Regions from separate parts of the Aminiphilus sp. genome, predicted to be linked through region 3. Evidence: riboswitches for the same ligand, from Rfam matches in the RefSeq annotation. Region 3 holds a riboswitch; each other region holds the start of a gene.

Region 1 (2,260 bases), on a different contig from region 3:
GGGAGGAGAAGACCTTGCAGGGGTTCGGATCGGGCCAGTTCACCGCGTCGTTGTAATAGGCCGTCACATAAAGAATGCCCGAGGCGGTGACGCCGATGAAGTCGAAGGCATAGGCGGCGGCGCTCGCCGGAAGATCCGCCGCGGTGGCGAAGGTGCTCTTTTCGAGGGTGGACACCGAGACCGCCTCGATGGCGGTGGTCCCGGAGGCGTTCTTCGCGCCGCCGAAGGACGTGACGAGGATCTTGCCCAAGGTGGGTGCATAGGCCATGGCGGAAGGATTCTTGCCCACCGCAACCCGGCCGATCTCCTCCAGGGAGGCGGGATCGAGCTTCACCAGCGAACCTGCGGCGTGCACGGGAGGCCAGGAGGCATCCCGTCGCTCGATGAGGACGAAGAGCGCATCATTCACCACGAGGACGCTTTTCACGTATTCGCTGAGGTTGGCGGCAACGCCGTCGTCAAAGTTGACCGAGGCGACCTGCGCGTAGTTGTTCGTCATGTCGTGCTTGGTGAGATACGAGGCCGTGCCGTCGTTGTAGTAGTTCGCCAGAAAGAGCCACGTTCCCCAGGTGGCCGCCCCGGCGATGTTGTGCCCCAGCGTCCTGTTCACCTCCGGGGTTCCCCAGTTCTCGGGATTGTAGACGGTGAAGGTGTCCAGGGCGGCCCCGTAGTTGTTCGTCTCCCGGTGGAGCACCTTCCAGGCCCCGTCTTTCTGGAAGGAAAAGAGCGCTGGATCCCCTCCGGCGGAGCCCACCTTCACGGCGGAATCCCCCGAGGCCACTCCAAGAACCCCCGACGTGTAGTCCGTGGTGGCGTAGACCGCCTTCTCCACGGCCCCCGCGACGGCCGATCCGAACGCCAGAAACACTACAAGCATCACTGTGAAGATCCGCGACATGCGGAAGAAACGCTCCTTGTTCCGCTGCATGCTGCACGTCTCCTTTCCGTATTTCTCCCGGACCCGAAAAAGACATCGCCTCCCGGCGGCTCCTTTCGGGTTCCCTCCAAAGCCTTCCCTGCCGAGCCGCCCCTTTCGGGAGCCGGACAAGGAGATGCCTTCCTCCTTGAAGAGTGTCACCCATGAGGGACTTTCGAGACGGACATCACCTCCCCCGGAGTGGAATTTCCGTCGCGCCTTCGCCCACGCGCCGCGTCCGAAACCCCGTTTCTCCTGGGAAGTGCCCTTTTCCGGAATGAGGAAAACGAAAAGGACACCTTCCGCCCTCGAGGAAGGAGTCTTGCGACGCGGGGCAGTGTCCGGACTCGGAGTCATCCTCCGCACGGGCCTTCCAGAACGGTTCGTTCCGTGGCGTCGTCCGTGCATCGTCATCCTTACCGTAGCGGGGCTGTGCCGGCTTCACACCGGCTTCCTGCCCTCCGCGAACCTGTCTATAACGACAAAAAGAGGTTTCTCCCTTTCCGTCGCCCTGTTCCTGCGGTAGCATAACAGGAAGAAGCGCATCCGTCAAAATGCCGGATGTGCCGCCGTATCCGGCGGAGGGAAAGCATCGCATTCTTTTCGGAACGAGGGTGATCGCTGTGGAAGAGTTTCCTGCGTTCATGAGAAATCCGGCGAACCGCATCCGGCGGAGTTCGCAGTACACGAAGGACATCGAGGGCTATGTCGCGGGCGGGGCCGACGGCTCGCAGATGGCCTTCTGGACGTCCTTCGCGGACAGGACCTCCGACGAGCACGTCCACGACTACGACGAATATCTCGTCTGCGTGCACGGGCGCTACACCGTGACCATGGCGGGAAGGACGGTGACGCTCGATCCCGGCGACGAGCTGTTTATCCCCTCCGGCGTGGCTCACGGGGGATGCTGCACCGCAGGCACGAGAACCATCCACGCCTTCGGCGGCAGACGGGCCGAGCGGGAGGCCTGACCCCCGGCGGAAACCGGGGGCGCGTCAGCAGAAGAGCGTCCGATACCTGTCCAGGTGCCTTTCGAGGCAACCGCGGGCGGCCTCCAGGTTCCGCGCCTCGATGTAACAGGTCAGGTTCCGGTGACACTCGAGGATCTCCCGCTGATGCAGGAGCGATTCCTCCGCGTCGAGGCTTTGAAAGCGCTCCCCCATACTCTGGGAGAGAATGCGGTACAGCACCCGGTAGACCACGGCCACAAGGCCGTTGCGCCCCGCTTCGGCGATGCGCCGATGGAACGCCAGATCCTGGAGAAGAAACGTCTCCCAGTGCCCCAGACAGCCCTCCGCGGCGGCGACGATCTCCCGAAAGGCGCGGAGGTCCTCGCCGGTGCGG
Region 2 (2,260 bases), on a different contig from region 3:
CTTCGCGTTTCCGGGGTTTTCCCGGAACATCCCCCTGTTTCACGGTGCATGTCCCGGGGGCAAAAATTGTCTATAATTTTTTGATCTAAACATACAAAAACATTGTATTTTAGAATGTTCGGTTTTTAACAGCCTGATCGATGGGTACGAAAAAAGGGCCTCGCGGATGAGGCCCCCTGGGCACGACGCTGCGTTCCTTCCTGTGGCATTCGACTCTCTCGGTGCCCGCGTCGACGGGAAGATGCGCGTCCCCAAGCGGGCATCCGATCTCCGCGGAATGCCGCTCTTCTCGTCGTCAGGCCGGTCTCCTGGCTCCCCTTCATCCTCCATCCGCGCCTTCCCGGTTCCGAAATGGCCGGAACCAGTGGCTTCGCGGTTTCGTCGGGGTTACAGTGGCGGGTCCGCGCCGGTCTTTCACCGGACTTCCCGAGCACCTGACGTCGTTTGATTGTATGCCGATACGGCAGCGTGCGGTTATTGTGGCAATGTTGCTATGGCGTGTCAAGTCAAAGACTAGTGCAATTTTTCTGCTCAATTCAAGAGGTCTGGCGGATCGTTCCAAAGACTCTCTTTTTCGCCTGCCGTCCGACCCGGTGGAGCGGTGCCCGAATCCGCAGGCTCGTGCGGAAATGCCACGGGCGATGCCGTACGCGCAGCGGCGACAGCAGCGAAGGAATGTTTCCCGGAAGTTTTCTGTGCGGGGGTGCCTTTCGTCAGCCTCCCGAACCGTGGTCTTTCCGGCGGATGCCTGTCCGATCACCAGTAACCGCCGCGCTTCCTTCGTCTTCATGAAGACGTCGCCCCTGTTCGTCATGGGTGACATGTTCATCGTCCCGCTCAGGGGTGACACGCTTCCTGTCCGGCCGCACAAAAATGCGTCGTGCCTTGACACGATTCCCTGAAAAAGCGTAGGATGTTCCGGACAAGTGAAACAAAAGCTTGCAGATGCACGGGAATCCGGTGAAAATCCGGAACGGCCTCGCCACTGTAACCGGGACGAACCCGCACAGGTCACTGAAGGCGACTTCGGGAAGACGCGGAAGTAGGATGAACGGGAGTCAGGAGACCGGTCTGCGGGTACAACTCAGGTCTGCGCGGGCGGACGCCGTTGGAAGAAGAGGGAGGACTCCCTCTAAGATGTTGTTATGCAGGGCCGCCGCGAAAGGGCGGCCTTTTTTCGTCCGCCCGGGCGTCGGCTCCGGAGATCTCTGAAGACGAGTCGCTCAGGAAGGATGTTGTGTATGGACAGAGAAGAGCAGGTGCGAACTGAAACGAGCCCTCCCGTTTCCTTCGAGGAATTTCCCTCCGTCTCCTACGAGGAGTGGCGGAAGGAAGCGGAGGCGGCCCTCAAGGGTGCTCCCTTCGAAAAACGTCTCGTCACGCGGACCTACGAAGGCATTTCCCTCCAGCCTCTCTATACGGAGGAGAACGCGCCGCTCTCCGGGCAGGCGGAGACGTTCCCCGGCGCGGCGGATTATCTGCGCGGCACGGATCCCCTGGGCTACGTCCGGGGCGGATGGGCCATCGCCCAGAAGTGCGGCGACGCTCTTCCGGAACGGACCAACGCACTTCTCCGGGAGGAGCTGGCCTCGGGTGCCACGGCGGTCCACATCGCCCTTGACGGGGCGACCCTCCGCTGCCTGGACGTGCCGGACGAGGGGTGTCCCTTCGAGGACGAGGGGGGCGTCTCCCTCGCCACGCTGCGCGATATGGACGCGCTGCTGGACGGCGTGGAGCTGCGCGGCCGGGAGGTGCATCTCTACGGCGGCGAGTCGGCGGCGCCGATTCTGGCGCTCTTCGCCGCACGGCTTCGCGCCCGGGGCGAGGCGGCCCTGCTGGAGGGGATCTCCGGATGCATCGGAGCGGATCCGTTGGGTGCGCTGGCGCTGGACGGAACCCTTTCCTGCCCCCTCGACGCGCTCTACGACGAGATGGGGCTGGTGACCCAGTGGGCGAAAATGCGCATGCCCCGCCTGCGAACCGTCATGGTTCGCGGCGACGTGTACCACGAGGGCGGCGGAAGTGCCGTCCAGGAACTGGGCTGCGCCATGGCGACGGGCATCGCCTACGTGCGCGCCTTCCTGCGTCGCGGCTTTGGCGTGAACACCGCGGCGGCGCAGATGCGTTTCTGCTTCTCCCAGGGAGCGAACTTTTTCATGGAGATCGCCAAACTGCGGGCCGCCCGGATGCTCTGGGCGCAGATCGTCCAGGCTTTCGGAGGAAGCGGGGACGCCTGTCGGATCGACCTCTTCGCGAGCAC
Region 3 (2,260 bases):
GAAGAGAGCCGCCACCTCGGGATTGCTTCCGAGTCCCTCGATGACGGGGTTCACCCGGTATCCTTTCGACTCCAGAACACTGCGCCAGGATTCGGGATCCTCCGGATCCGCCATGTCGTTCCGGGCGTGGTCTCCCGCGACGATCATGAAGGGCACCAGGGTCACTCGCTTTGCCCCCATGGTCTCAAGGCGTTCCAGAACCATATCGAGGGAAGGGAACCCCTCGACGGTACCGAGGGCGAAGCGCAATCCCCGCTCGTCGAAGAGAAGCTGCATCTGCGAGTAGGCGGCGTTCGCCGGATGGGGTGAACCGTGTCCCATGAAGACCACCGCGCCGTCGCCCTTTGCTCGGTCTCCGTAGGTTCTCTGGAGAATGGAGACCATCTTGCCGTAGTCCTCGAAAGAGGAGAGGAAAGGATCGCCCATGGCGACGGCCTTGAAGGAGTATTTTCGCTCCAGGCGGGCCAGGGCGTCCGTCACTTCCGCGAGATCGTCGAATTCCTCGCCGCGGATCACGTGGGTGGGCTGTACCACCACGTGGGTGAAGCCCTCGTCCTGCATGCGCGCCAGGGCGATCAGCGGAGAGTCGATGACCGTGCCCTCTTCGGCGAGGACTTTTCTGCGGATGATGTTGGACGTATAGGCCGTGCGGACCTCCGCGTCGGGGAAAGCCTTCCGTGCGGCGTCCACGAGGGTGTCGATGGCGCTCCGCGCCTCGGGTACGGAGGTGCCGAAGGCGACGACGAGAATGCCCTTTTTCTCGGGGGCCGCCTTGCCGTGTCCCATGGCGAAGGCCTCGCTGGAAGAAAAGGCCGCGAGGAAAAGAGCGCAGCAGAGAAGTACCAATCCGGAACGGGTCATGTTTGCTTCCTCCTGTTCGAGAGTCTCGTTTCCCGGGGGAAAGGATTTCGATGAACGAACGCATCCGTTCTCTCGAAACGCATCTTTGGATCCGTTCGCTTCGAGAGATGGCCGAAACGGACGGTGACACGTCCGTTCGTCTTTTTTCGCAAGCGCTTCAACAGGACGGGACCGCGGCGTACACCGCGGTCCCCAAGACGAGCTTGGGAGCGCGTCCGCCCACGCAGACATCACCTCCTCACCCGTTTCCGGCCGGTCTCCTGACTCGCGGTCCTTCTTCGCCGCCCCTTCCCGAAACCTGGGGTTTCAGTGGTTCCATGCGGCGTCGTCGCGCTTACAGTGGCGGGGCCGTGCCGGATTTACACCGGCTTCCCGTTCGGAAAACTTTTGTGACGCCACCGGAGGGCACGGCGGCGGTTCTCCGAAAACCGGAAACGTTTCCTTTCGAGTTGTGGAGTGCCGCCCGGAGAGCGGGGGCGACACCGGAAAGACCTGCTGCCGAAGTTTCCTTCAGACGGTCTCCATCAGGGGCAAGTATACGCGAAAACGGGACGAGAGGAACCCCCCTCCCGTTCTCAATGTCCGGTGGCTGCCTCCAGAGAGATACTCCGGGTGAGCATCTCCGTCACGAAATCCAGTGCTCTTCGGAATCCTCCGGCGGAATCACCCGCGAGTCCTGCTCTTTGAGCGGAGAGAGACTCCGCGAAAGCCCGGCGAAGAACGGGCATTTCCACCAGAGGGCTCCGCCCCGAGGCGAGGGATTCCATCACGATATATCCTGCGTCCGTAAGCGATGGAAGAAGCGGGCCACCGACTCGTTCGGCCACGCGTGCCCCTCGTTCCAGGGCGGTACGCCGGTACCAGGAAGGTTCTTCGCTGCGGTGCACAAGGCGGAATTTCTCTCCCGGAAGCTCCGGGGAGAAACGCGTTGTTTCCCCGCCGTTTCCTTTCAGAAGCGGCTTCAGGGATGCTTCAAGAAAGGGAACGAGTCCTCGGCCGTCGCCGAGGAGATTTCCGAGAGACACGCTTTCTGTTCTTCCGTCGGCGAACACCAGGAGGACGAATTGCCCTTCCAGAAGGCGTGCCCAGGTCGGATCGTCCACCTCCGCCGCCTGTTTCACCGGGAGAAGGGTCGCGTCCAGGGTGGCGCCGAAGGTTTGGGCAATGCGCTCCACCATGGCTTTCCATTCCGACGACGCGGCATGCAGTCGCAGCACCCGGAGGGCGAAGGCCTCCTGCACCAGTTCTCCCGTATCGGCTACGAGTTCCCCGTCCGAGGGAAGAAGAGGAGCGGTGCGAACGAACCAGCGTTGCCAGGCCATGGTGAGCCAGGGAAGAAAATCCGCGTCCAGACGTCGCGTCTGTGCGTCGAGCCAAGTGTCGGCAAGGGCTGCGGCAG

The links. Region 3 has a riboswitch for cobalamin ahead of Q1K49_RS00990 (sirohydrochlorin cobaltochelatase). Riboswitches for the same ligand answer to the same signal wherever they lie in the genome.
Region 1: linked by a shared signal. The riboswitch ahead of Q1K49_RS06365 (hypothetical protein) and the one ahead of Q1K49_RS00990 (sirohydrochlorin cobaltochelatase) in region 3 are both predicted to bind cobalamin.
Region 2: linked by a shared signal. The riboswitch ahead of Q1K49_RS08895 (methylmalonyl-CoA mutase family protein) and the one ahead of Q1K49_RS00990 (sirohydrochlorin cobaltochelatase) in region 3 are both predicted to bind cobalamin.

Annotation. Positions count from the first base shown of each region.
Region 1 is NZ_JARKPW010000106.1:85-2,344, forward strand. Features, by position in the region: partial or broken gene Q1K49_RS06365 (hypothetical protein) at 1-928, opposite strand, end outside; cobalamin riboswitch at 1,231-1,404, opposite strand; gene Q1K49_RS06370 (cupin domain-containing protein) at 1,561-1,887, shown strand; gene Q1K49_RS06375 (FadR/GntR family transcriptional regulator) at 1,912-2,260, opposite strand, start outside.
Region 2 is NZ_JARKPW010000145.1:12,099-14,358, forward strand. Features, by position in the region: cobalamin riboswitch at 281-453, opposite strand; cobalamin riboswitch at 927-1,090, shown strand; gene Q1K49_RS08895 (methylmalonyl-CoA mutase family protein) at 1,242-2,260, shown strand, end outside.
Region 3 is NZ_JARKPW010000015.1:6,563-8,822, reverse strand. Features, by position in the region: gene Q1K49_RS00990 (sirohydrochlorin cobaltochelatase) at 1-861, opposite strand, end outside; cobalamin riboswitch at 1,094-1,309, opposite strand; gene Q1K49_RS00985 (hypothetical protein) at 1,437-2,260, opposite strand, start outside.